2 regions of the Solibacillus sp. FSL W7-1472 genome follow, and region 2 is predicted to be linked to the other one. Evidence: a T-box and tRNA genes for the amino acid it is inferred to sense, from the RefSeq annotation. Region 2 holds a T-box; the other holds one or more tRNA genes.

Region 1 (5,975 bases), 1.4 Mb from region 2:
AGGGCCATCGCTCAACGGATAAAAGCTACCCCGGGGATAACAGGCTTATCTCCCCCAAGAGTCCACATCGACGGGGAGGTTTGGCACCTCGATGTCGGCTCATCGCATCCTGGGGCTGTAGTCGGTCCCAAGGGTTGGGCTGTTCGCCCATTAAAGCGGTACGCGAGCTGGGTTCAGAACGTCGTGAGACAGTTCGGTCCCTATCCGTCGTGGGCGTAGGAAATTTGAGAGGAGCTGTCCTTAGTACGAGAGGACCGGGATGGACATACCGCTGGTGTACCAGTTGTCTTGCCAAAGGCATCGCTGGGTAGCTATGTATGGACGGGATAAGTGCTGAAAGCATCTAAGCATGAAGCCCCCCTCAAGATGAGATTTCCCATTACGCAAGTAAGTAAGACCCCTGAAAGACGATCAGGTAGATAGGTTCGAGGTGGAAGTGCGGTGACGCATGCAGCTGACGAATACTAATCGGTCGAGGACTTAACCACATTTTATTGCTCAATTCAATGAAACGTTTATCCAGTTTTGAAAGAATGAAAAATTATTATATAAATACTTGACAAATAAGAAAAGTATGATATAATAAATAATGTCTTTCGATTAAATAGTCTAGTGATGATGGCAAAGAGGTCACACCCGTTCCCATACCGAACACGGAAGTTAAGCTCTTTAGCGCCGATGGTAGTTGGGGGATTCCCCCTGTGAGAGTAGGACGTCGCTAGGCTGTTATAGAATTATTCCGAAGTAGCTCAGTTGGTAGAGCATCCGGCTGTTAACCGGCAGGTCGCAGGTTCGAGTCCTGCCTTCGGAGCCATTAAATCTTGGAGAGTTGTCCGAGTGGCCGAAGGAGCACGATTGGAAATCGTGTATGCGGGTAACCCTGCATCAAGGGTTCAAATCCCTTACTCTCCGCCAGGCTTAATTTATAAAGAGGCCCGTTGGTCAAGTGGTTAAGACACCGCCCTTTCACGGCGGTAACACGGGTTCGAATCCCGTACGGGTCACCAAAAGATACATAAGTAGTATCCAGCATTGGAGGATTAGCTCAGCTGGGAGAGCACCTGCCTTACAAGCAGGGGGTCGGCGGTTCGAGCCCGTCATCCTCCACCATTAAACAAATAGTATTATCGCGGGGTGGAGCAGTGGTAGCTCGTCGGGCTCATAACCCGAAGGTCGCAGGTTCAAGTCCTGCCCCCGCAACCAAATGGTCCCGTGGTGTAGCGGTTAACATGCCTGCCTGTCACGCAGGAGATCGCCGGTTCGATCCCGGTCGGGACCGCCATTTTTTAAAAAAATTAATTTGTGGGTTTGTAGCTCAGTTGGTAGAGCATTAGATTGAAGCTCTAAGTGTCGGCGGTTCGATTCCGTCCAAACCCACCATATTTTTGCCGGTGTAGCTCAGTTGGTAGAGCAACTGACTTGTAATCAGTAGGTCGAGGGTTCGACTCCTTTCGCCGGCACCATTACCTGGAGGGGTAGCGAAGTGGCTAAACGCGGCGGACTGTAAATCCGCTCCTTAGGGTTCGGCGGTTCGAATCCGTCCCCCTCCACCATCCTTTTGATAGGGGCATAGTTTAAAGGTAGAACTACGGTCTCCAAAACCGTCAGTGTGGGTTCGATTCCTACTGCCCCTGCCAAATAACTTAAAAATACTTAAAATAATATAGTGGCGGTTGTGGCGAAGTGGTTAACGCACCTGATTGTGGTTCAGGCATTCGTGGGTTCGATTCCCATCAGTCGCCCCATTTTTATTTAGGTTTAAGTGTTAAAATTATAATATAGTGGCGGTTGTGGCGAAGTGGTTAACGCACCTGATTGTGGTTCAGGCATTCGTGGGTTCGATTCCCATCAGTCGCCCCATTCTATATCATAATTTAAATATTTGGGGTATAGCCAAGCGGTAAGGCAACGGATTTTGATTCCGTCATGCCCTGGTTCGAATCCAGGTACCCCAGCCATTTTTTTATTTTGCGGAAGTAGTTCAGTGGTAGAACACCACCTTGCCAAGGTGGGGGTCGCGAGTTCGAACCTCGTCTTCCGCTCCAAATATGGCGGCATAGCCAAGTGGTAAGGCACAGGTCTGCAACACCTTTATCACCGGTTCAAATCCGGTTGCCGCCTCCATATTTTATTTAATCGGAGAAACCGATTTTTTTTTACCTTATTTTGCCGAGTTGGTGGAATGGCAGACACGACGGACTCAAAATCCGTTGCCGCGAGGCGTGTGGGTTCAAGTCCCACACTCGGTATCTGAAAAAAAGACTTCACAGTTCATACTGTGAGGTCTTTTTTTATTTTTATAATCGATATATAAAGTCCCATAATCTTTTTAAAGAGCATAGAATAGATTATAGAATCCGACTTCAACAGTGGTATTTATAAGTGAAATTAGGAAAGAATAGATTCATCGATTCTTTTATATGATAATGAGAAAAATAAAGTCTGCGTACGGAATATTGGGAAATTAGTATGGGAGAATATCATATTATATACAAAGGAAATTAGTATGTTTTCCAGAAAATCCTGCACGTTTTTTCTGGCGTATTAAAATTATTTACTATAAAATTAACATAGTGATGTTAGGAATGAATTTTAAAAAAACGCATTTTATTTAAGTGATATAAATTATGGAATATAGCGAGGAAGTAGGGAATTAAACAAATGAATGTAGCAACAAATTTTAAGTGGATTGAAGCGGCAAACTATGGTGAGTTGAGTAAAATTGCTGCAACAATTTTTATAGATCAATTAAAAAAGGATAGTTCAACGGTATTTGGAATGGCTACAGGAGGTACCCCGGAAGGCTTTTATAAAAAGCTTGTAGCTGCGTATAAGGCAGGCGAAGTATCTTTTAAACAAGCCAAGTCTTTCAACTTGGATGAATATATCGGTATTAATCCGGCAAATGAAGCGAGCTACCATTATTATATGGACTATAACCTGTTTAATCATATCGATATGAAACGGGAAAATATTTATTTACCAGCTGGTAATAAGTCGAATTTAGAAAAAGCTGCCGCTGAATATGATGCATTGATTAATGCGGCGGGAAATATTGATATACAGCTTTTAGGAATTGGTGTAAATGGACATATCGGTTTTAATGAACCTGGAACTCCTTTTGATTTAGGTACAAATATTGTAGAGCTTGCACAGTCTACACGTGAAGCGAATCAAGTCTATTTTGATTCTATTGATGATGTGCCGACACATGCCATTACAATGGGGATCAAAACAATTTTAAGTTCTAAAAAGATTGTATTATTAATTTCAGGTGCATCAAAACAGGAGGCATTTGAACGTTTACGCAGCGGTGTCGTAACAGAAGATTTCCCTGCGAGCGCACTGCACAACCATCCAGATGTGACGGTTATTTATACAGATGTAAAATAAGGTAAAGGAGTGCATACATTGTGCACTCCTTTATTTGATCGATGAAATAAATACTCCTGTAATTACCGCAATGCCTCCGATTACTTGAGCGATGAGGAGTTGCTCATTTAAAAACAGTACAGCAAAGATTGTGGCAAATAGAGGAATAAAGTTTAAATAGATTCCTGCTTTGTTTGCTCCTAATGAGACAACGCCATTGTTCCAGCTTAAAAAGGCAACTATCGAAGCAATGATCCCTACATAAAAAATCGCCCCAATTGTCGAAGCGTTCCATACGATTGCTTGTGATGTTGTTAGTAGTTCATATACTGCGAACGGCAGTAACATAATAGCTCCGATTGCAATCGTCACTAAAAACGTAGAATAACCCGGCAGCTTACCTGCGTACTTTTTAATGAGTAATGAATAGAAACTCCAGCACACTACCGCAATCAAAACGATCAAGTCCCCTTTGTTGAATGAAAATGAAAGCAGGCTTTGTAATGAGCCTCCGGATATAATAAAGAGCACTCCGGCTAAAGAAAGCAGTGTGCCGATCATTTGGAACTTCGTTAACCGTTCTTTTAAAAAGATAAAGCTCAGTATGTATATAATAATCGGTGTTGATGAATTCATTAAAGATGCATTAATGGATGTTGTATCATGCAAGCCGATGTAGACGAGTGTATTGAATGCGGCAACTCCTGTTATTGCTAAAATGATGACAGCACCCCAATGCTGTTTCAGCGCAGGCCATTCTTTTTTCGTCCGGTTGTAAGCGATTGGGAAAAATACGAGAAAGGCAACAATCCAACGTAAAAAGGCAAGTGTAATCGGAGGAATATCTCCTGAAACAGCTCGTCCAATTACAAAGTTGCCGCCCCACAATAAAGTAGCCAAAATGAGCAGTAGCTGTGGTGGAAATTTCATTATTGAGCATCTCCTTATATTGGAAATTGATTTTATCTATTATAGGGACAACCACATGGAATTTGCAATGCGCTTTACATAAAACGCTATGATACAATAACGACAGAAGCAAAAGGAGGTCATTAGCATGAAAATTCGACCAGCAAGGTTACAGCATGGCGATACAGTAGGATTAGTTAATTTAAGTAGTCCGCTTAATATAGAATCAGTAGGGGATAAATTAGCGTTTTTAGAGGAATTAGGTTTAAAGTATAAGCTTGGTAATACGGTACAGGCATACGAAGGCTATTTGGCAGGTTCCGACGAGGAGCGGATTAAAGACTTCCACCAAATGATTGTTGATCCGGAAGTGAAGGCAGTCTTTTTAGTGAAGGGCGGCTACGGAATCTCAAGAATCATCGATAAGATAAGCTATCCATTAATCGAGGACAATCCGAAAATAATTTGGGGCTTTTCCGATGTGACGACTTTACATACACAAGTAAACGAGTTTGCAAATTTAGTGACATTCCATGGTCCGATGCTGTCTAGTCCAAAAGGGGAACTGGACCCTCTTTCTAAAAAAATGTTCCAGCAGCTATTCCAGCCGATTGAAATTCAGTATACAGAAAGCATTTCACCTCTTACGACAATTATACCGGGAGCTGTACGCGGCGAATTGACAGGCGGAAATTTAAACCGTATTGTCAGCACACTTGGAACTAAATTTGAAATTGATGTGCGCAATAAAATTTTACTACTTGAAGATTTAGGTGAAACAATCGAGCAAATTGATTTAATGCTGAATCAGCTTCGTCTTTCAAGAAAGCTGGAGCTTGCAGCAGGCTTTGTAATAGCAGACTTTAATATGCCGGATGATACATACAGCTATGAAGATGTGCTGAAGGTAATAGAAGGATATTTGAAGCCGTTTAACAAACCGGCAGTAGCAGGGTTCAAAATTGGTCATTGCGAGCCTAATATTGCGATTCCATTAGGTGTGGACGTATTATTAGATGCAGATGATAAGACATTAAGCATTTTACCGGGTGTAGAGTAGGATTCAGATGAGATAAAAAGCAAAGACACCTTTTCACGTGTAAGTGAGCAGGTGTCTTTTAATAACGGGCGAGCAAAAATACTCAATTACGATTGTGTTAGCTTTTACTATAGTTGGTTATGTGTGAAAGGTAACAGTGTAAACGGTAAAGGGTCATCGGTTTGACCATTAGTTGGGGATGCCGAAGCAAAAATCGCCCGTTATTACCTAGTTTGGAGTCTCACCGCCCTAGGTTTAGAAATAGTTGCTGTCATCAAATTCAATTTCAACTTGATAGTTTTTGGCATTAATTAAATTGGAAAGGCGATGTGCTTCCTTTTCAAGCTCATTTGCACGGTTTCGGTATGTCATTGGATCATACAATGCTACACGGTAAAGTATGGCATCACCGGAATTATGGTAGAAAGCCTCTTTTTCCTCAGAACCAAGGTTTTTGCAAAATTGTGCTTCTGCACGTAATTGACTCGCAAGTTCAATCGCCTCTACAATAGGCATTTCCTCATCTTTAAACACAATAGTATTGTCGATATTAGCCCGGTAGATCAGGGCATCAAGTTTACGTGAATCATAACGAAGCTCTTTTAACTCGGCTTCAAGCATTTCGAGTGTATAATCAGGTGTTTTCGGCTGTTCG
Region 2 (5,975 bases):
CTAAAATAATCGGACGGCGTAATAATCCTGGATATTCCTGAATAAGCTCATATAATCGCTGTAATGGCAATGTTTCAACATCAACATTCAACTTTTGGAAAATTTTCGAACGCGTCGAGATAATTTCATCGGTACCATCTTCTGTCATTCGTAAAATCTCTTTGATTTCACTAATTGTAAGTGGCTCGGAAAAAATGTTGCGTTCTGTATATGGGATATCATGTTCCTCTAACCATGCTTTTGCTTTTCGACATGAAGTACAACTTGGTGAAGTAAATAATGTTACTAACATTGGCTCACTCCCTCTCTAATTGATTTCAATTCAATTGCTAGATGTTGCTTCCTTTTATGAAGAAGCACAAATGTATAAATAAAACTCAATTTAGAATTAATTTAATTTAAGATTCTGTTCCCATTATACATGAATAACCCATGTTTGAATATACAATGTCAACAAATAATTCAACTTACGTAATAAATTTTATTACATATTTCTCTCTAATAAGCACACTTTCTAGAATTTTGCGCCATATTAAAATTTACCCATAAAATAGTAAAATAAAACGTACTGATTTTTAAAGTTTTTTCTCATTTATCAAATTGTAATTGAGAAAAAAGTCAGATAATATCATGCCATTTCTTAAAATATAATTATCTATTTACTACTATTTCCATTTTCACTTTGTTTTATTCCTATTTCTTTAAATAAAACAATTGCTTTCTTTTCAATACTTACGTTATAATCCATTCAAGATTATGAAAAACGATGACGAAGAGTAGTACATTTAATTTGAATGCCTAGAGAGTCTGTGGTTGGTGCAAACAGATCATTCGTTAAATGGAATGGACTTCCGAGTTAGCTTGATGAACGTTTCTATTAGTAGTCCAGCTCGTCGCCTTCACGTTACGAAGTAAAGTGGCCAATTGAGGCAAGCTGGGTGGTACCGCGGATTTTAACATCATTCGTCCCTTCTATTTTCGAATAGAGGACGCATGATGTTTTTTTATTTTCATTTGATTTTTAAGGAGGAACACCCAATGAAAACCATCTTTTCAGGTGTACAACCAACAGGAACAATTACTTTAGGGAATTATATCGGTGCGATTAAACAATTCCCCGCTTTACAGGAAAACAACAACGCCATTTATTGCATCGTGGATCAGCACGCAATTACTGTGCCACAGGACCGCCTTGAGTTACGAAAAAATATTCGCTCATTGGCAGCAATGTATATCGCATGTGGCATTGATCCGAAAAAATCGATTTTATTTATTCAGTCAGAAGTCCCTGCCCATGCCCAAGCAGGCTGGATGCTTCAATGTGTCGCTTCAATCGGAGAATTAGAGCGCATGACACAGTTTAAAGACAAATCGACAGGTAAAGAATCCGTTTCTGCCGCACTTTTAACATACCCGCCGTTAATGGCTGCCGATATCCTTCTGTACAATACAGACATCGTACCAGTTGGTGAAGACCAAAAACAGCATATTGAATTAACACGCGATTTAGCTGAACGTTTCAATAAGCGCTACAATGATGTATTAACGATTCCTGATATTCAATTGCCGAAAGAAGGCGCTCGTATCAAGTCATTGCAGGAGCCAACGAAAAAAATGTCAAAATCCGATACAAATTCAAAAGCGACGATTCGCCTGCTTGATACAGCAAAAGAAATCGAAAAGAAAATCAAATCCGCTGTAACAGATTCTGAGGGAATCGTTAAATTTGATATTGAAAACAAACCGGGTGTATCGAACTTGCTTATTATTGAATCTGCCCTATCCGGTACAGCGATTGCAGATTTAGAAGCAAAGTATGAAGGCAAAGGCTATGGTGATTTTAAAGCTGGAGTAGCGCAGGCTGTTATTGACCATTTAACACCAATTCAAGAACGCTATTATGCACTGATTGACTCACCGGAACTTGATGAAATTTTGGATGAGGGTGCAGTAAAAGCGAATGCCATTGCCTCTAAAACACTCAAGAAAATGGAGAACGCGATGGGCTTAGGCCGTAAACGACGCTAATCATCCCACCAATAGCAACAATCAGCAGATACAACTCTGCTCCATGTACAATGTACAGTAATACAGCATGCCATGAATAGCCGAGCGTGCGGTAATTCAAGTATAGAATCATATTACTGATCGACATGACACTGAGCCCATAAAAAAATAAAAATAGTACGAAGCGTGTCAAAACACCATCCTTCGTACAACTATACGAAAAACGAACGTGCGATAGAAGAAGCACGTTCGTTTTTTGTCATTTATTAATCTGTATATTTTTTGAATAATAAACAAGCATTATGTCCGCCAAAGCCCAGTGAATTGCTTAACGCATATTCAACTTCCGCTTTTCGTGCGGCATTTGGTACATAGTCCAGGTCACATTCCGGATCCGGATCCTGTAAATTCATTGTCGGCGGCAAAATACCTTCCTTCAATGCAAGTACCGTAAAGATTGCCTCAATCCCGCCTGCTGCACCTAATAAATGGCCTGTCATACTTTTCGTTGAACTCATCGCCAATTTATAGGCATGGTCACCAAAAACAGTTTTGACTGCCTGTGTTTCAAATAAGTCATTATATGGTGTACTCGTACCGTGGGCATTAATATAACCAACGCGGTCAGGAGATACTTGTGCATCATCGATCGCCATTTGCATCGCACGTGCTGCACCTTCACCGTTTGGAGCCGGTGCTGTAATATGGTGGGCATCCCCTGTTGAACCATAACCAACGACTTCTCCGTAAATTTTAGCACCGCGCGCTTTCGCATGTTCATATTCTTCTAAAATTAAAATCCCTGCACCTTCACCTATAACGAAGCCGTCACGGTTTTTATCAAATGGACGTGATGCAGTAGCCGTGTCCGGATTTAACGATAACGCTGTGTTTGCACTGAAGCCTGCAACCGCCATTGTTACGATCGGCGCCTCTGCTCCACCCGTAATCATCACATCAGCGTCTCCACGTTCAATTACTTTAAACGCATCACCAATCGAGTTAGTTCCCGATGCACAAGCCGTTACGGAACAAGAGTTGACCCCTTTTGCCCCAAGATAAATCGATACTTGACCTGAAGCCATATCTGGAATCATCATTGGTACGAAAAACGGGCTCACACGTCGAACACCGCGTTCCTGGAAAGTTAAAAACTGCTGCTCATGCGTTTCCATTCCGCCGATCCCTGACCCGATCCATACACCTACGCGTGGCGCCATTTCCTCTGTAATAGTCAAGTTGGCATCTTTTGCAGCCATCATAGAAGCAGCGATCGCATAATGTGTAAAGCGGTCCATTTTGCGCGCTTCCTTCTTTTCAATATATTCTTCTATATTAAAGTCTTTTATTTCTGCCGCTACAGACACAGTAAACTTACTCGTATCAATTCGTGTTAATGGTCCAATACCAGACTTGCCTGCAATTACATTTTCCCAGGCTTGCTCTGCACTGTTTCCTACTGGCGTAACTGCACCGATTCCTGTAACAACAACTCTTCTTTTCTCCATTATTTAACACCCTTTTCTAAGTTAAGTTCTTTCCTCTATTTAAAGGTTAATTTCCATTTCATTCGAACACTTTCCATAGGGAAAATATTGTACCATTCTCCCAAGAGCCCAAGTTTTTATTTACCCCACTTTAATGCGAGCGCTCCCCATGTAAGCCCACCGCCGAAACCGACTAAAACAACGATATCATCATCTTTGATTTTACCAGACTCCAAATCTTCTACAATAGAAATTCCGATTGAAGCGGCAGATGTATTGCCGTATTTTTGGATTGTTTTCGACATTTTTTCCTCTGGCAAGTCAAGACGCTCTCTTGCGGCTTCCATAATGCGGATGTTTGCCTGATGCGGCACTAAATAATCGACATCTTCCTTTGTCATGCCTGCCTTTTCAATGACATTTACAGCCGATTCGCCCATTTGACGAACCGCAAATTTAAATACTTCACGACCATTCATCGCAATGTGATTTTTAGGATTTAAATAAAGATGCTTTCCGCCTGTTCCGTCAGCTCCTAGTTCGAAAGCCAGAATACCGCGCCCTTCCGAAACTTTTCCGAGAACGGCCGCACTTGCACCATCTCCAAAAAGGACAGCCGTGTTGCGATCATCCCAATCCACAATTTTCGACAGTTTTTCAACACCTACTACTAACACATATTCATAACTATTACTCTCAATAAATTGTTTGGCAATAGCCGTTCCATAAATAAATCCTGAGCATGCAGCGGACACATCCATTGCGCCACATCCCGATATTCCAAGTCGCTCTTGAATCTGACAAGCTACACTCGGGAAATTCTGATCCTGTGTAACGGTTGCCACTACGATTAAACCGATTTGATCTGGCGTAATACCTGCGTTTTCAATCGCTTGCACTGCTGCTTTATATGCTAAATCCGATGTTTCTTCATTCTCAGCGATAAAACGGTTTTCAATACCTGTACGAGAACGAATCCACTCATCTGATGTATCTAAAACATTTTCAAAATCCTTATTTGGTATAGCTTTTTCCGGAACATATTTCCCCATCCCTATAATACCGGCATTCATATAATAGCCCCCTTGTTTTCTCGTGAATCAAAAAATATAACTAATTATTAGTAGTTGGTACTAATTATAGAGCATAATTATTTTGAACACAATTAAAATTTCTGGAAAACGAGGAATTGGACATTTATTCTTGTTTTTCTCCACATTAAATTGGCTATAATAACTGAGAAACATCTTACAGAAATTGAAATGCGGATGGACGTTTATTACGTTTAAATTTTTTAATGAAACAATTGTTAAAAACGAATATTGTTAATGAAACAAATTCGAGCTAATCTTCTCTATTTTCCTGTTAATTCCTACTTATAAAAGCGATAAAAACAGGCATTTATGACAACTTGAAGAATAATTTGATTCGCCCTTTTAATTTCATGAAGGCTTGTGGTATGATATTGAAGATGTAATTTCACAATAACGTTATAAATAAGTTCAATGAGGTGAATTTGATGCAATATATCATTACGTTCTTTTGGTCATTCTTATTAGTTTCAATGCTAAACTATGTAGTAAGTTCTGTATTAAGTGTAGATTTTAACTTCATGAATGGCGTAATCGTATCATTAGTATTCAGCGTATTAGTTATTATTATCGCTGCAATCATTCCAAACGAATCAACTCCAGAAGCAGAAGCAGAGCATCATTAATAGATAACAAGGGGCTGTCCGGTAAAATTACTGGACAGCCCCTTGTTATTTACTGCCCTATTTGTTACGGCGCTTATCAACCTCATTTTTTATTAGAACGCTTCTATACAATATTAGAAGTTACATACTTGATATTAGAATAGTTGGCTTGTTTATTTGAACAGTAGGGCTTCTTATTAGAACAACTGGTCTTCCGTCAATATTTCGGACAAACGTTAAGAGACTTTTTTTGCTACCGCCCTTCGGTTGCTCTGCTTTTCATCCCTCCATGCCCAGACCTGGGCATGGAGGGATGAAAACCCTGTAAGAGAACTTTATGAGGCATTTTGACAAACAGAATCCTGTTGATTTCTCTCAAATTGGTTTGGTGATAAATAACCGATTGTTGAATGACGTCGTCGTTCATTGTAAAAGTTTACGATATATGACTCCACGCTCTTTCGTGCTTCTTTTTTGGATTCGAAACGGTGACGATAGATCCATTCTTTTTTGATTGTGGCGTGGAAGGATTCAATACACGCATTGTCATAGGGATTTCCTTTACGACTCATGCTAATTTTAATCCCATGTTCTTTTAAAGTGCTTGTATAGCTTGTGGCACAATATTGTGCGCCTCGATCTGAATGATGAACTAATCCCTTCTCGGGTTTTCGAACTGCTAATGCATGCTTCAAGGCTTGATCTACTAATGTTTCTTCCATATGATCTGCGATGGCCCAGCCGACAATTTTACGAGAATATAAATCCATGATGGACGCAAGATA

The links. The T-box of region 2 lies ahead of trpS (tryptophan--tRNA ligase). A T-box ahead of a tRNA ligase gene usually reads a tRNA of that ligase, here a tRNA-Trp.
Region 1: it encodes a tRNA-Trp, which carries the amino acid that the T-box ahead of trpS (tryptophan--tRNA ligase) is inferred to sense. The anticodon was not compared.

Annotation. Positions count from the first base shown of each region.
Region 1 is NZ_CP150208.1:3,357,649-3,363,623, reverse strand. It holds rRNA gene MKY07_RS16890 (23S ribosomal RNA) at 1-488, shown strand, start outside; rRNA gene rrf (5S ribosomal RNA) at 609-724, shown strand; tRNA gene MKY07_RS16880 (tRNA-Asn) at 739-814, shown strand; tRNA gene MKY07_RS16875 (tRNA-Ser) at 824-915, shown strand; tRNA gene MKY07_RS16870 (tRNA-Glu) at 933-1,007, shown strand; tRNA gene MKY07_RS16865 (tRNA-Val) at 1,035-1,110, shown strand; tRNA gene MKY07_RS16860 (tRNA-Met) at 1,129-1,203, shown strand; tRNA gene MKY07_RS16855 (tRNA-Asp) at 1,207-1,282, shown strand; tRNA gene MKY07_RS16850 (tRNA-Phe) at 1,305-1,380, shown strand; tRNA gene MKY07_RS16845 (tRNA-Thr) at 1,388-1,463, shown strand; tRNA gene MKY07_RS16840 (tRNA-Tyr) at 1,470-1,553, shown strand; tRNA gene MKY07_RS16835 (tRNA-Trp) at 1,564-1,637, shown strand; tRNA gene MKY07_RS16830 (tRNA-His) at 1,670-1,745, shown strand; tRNA gene MKY07_RS16825 (tRNA-His) at 1,785-1,860, shown strand; tRNA gene MKY07_RS16820 (tRNA-Gln) at 1,884-1,958, shown strand; tRNA gene MKY07_RS16815 (tRNA-Gly) at 1,971-2,045, shown strand; tRNA gene MKY07_RS16810 (tRNA-Cys) at 2,051-2,124, shown strand; tRNA gene MKY07_RS16805 (tRNA-Leu) at 2,169-2,249, shown strand; gene nagB (glucosamine-6-phosphate deaminase) at 2,662-3,393, shown strand; gene MKY07_RS16795 (DMT family transporter) at 3,424-4,302, opposite strand; gene MKY07_RS16790 (LD-carboxypeptidase) at 4,430-5,341, shown strand; gene MKY07_RS16785 (hypothetical protein) at 5,576-5,975, opposite strand, start outside.
Region 2 is NZ_CP150208.1:780,096-786,070, reverse strand. It holds gene spxA (transcriptional regulator SpxA) at 1-292, opposite strand, end outside; T-box leader at 758-974, shown strand; gene trpS (tryptophan--tRNA ligase) at 1,039-2,028, shown strand; gene fabF (beta-ketoacyl-ACP synthase II) at 2,274-3,515, opposite strand; gene MKY07_RS03690 (beta-ketoacyl-ACP synthase III) at 3,632-4,567, opposite strand; gene MKY07_RS03685 (YjzD family protein) at 5,014-5,211, shown strand; gene MKY07_RS03680 (IS3 family transposase) at 5,526-5,975, opposite strand, start outside.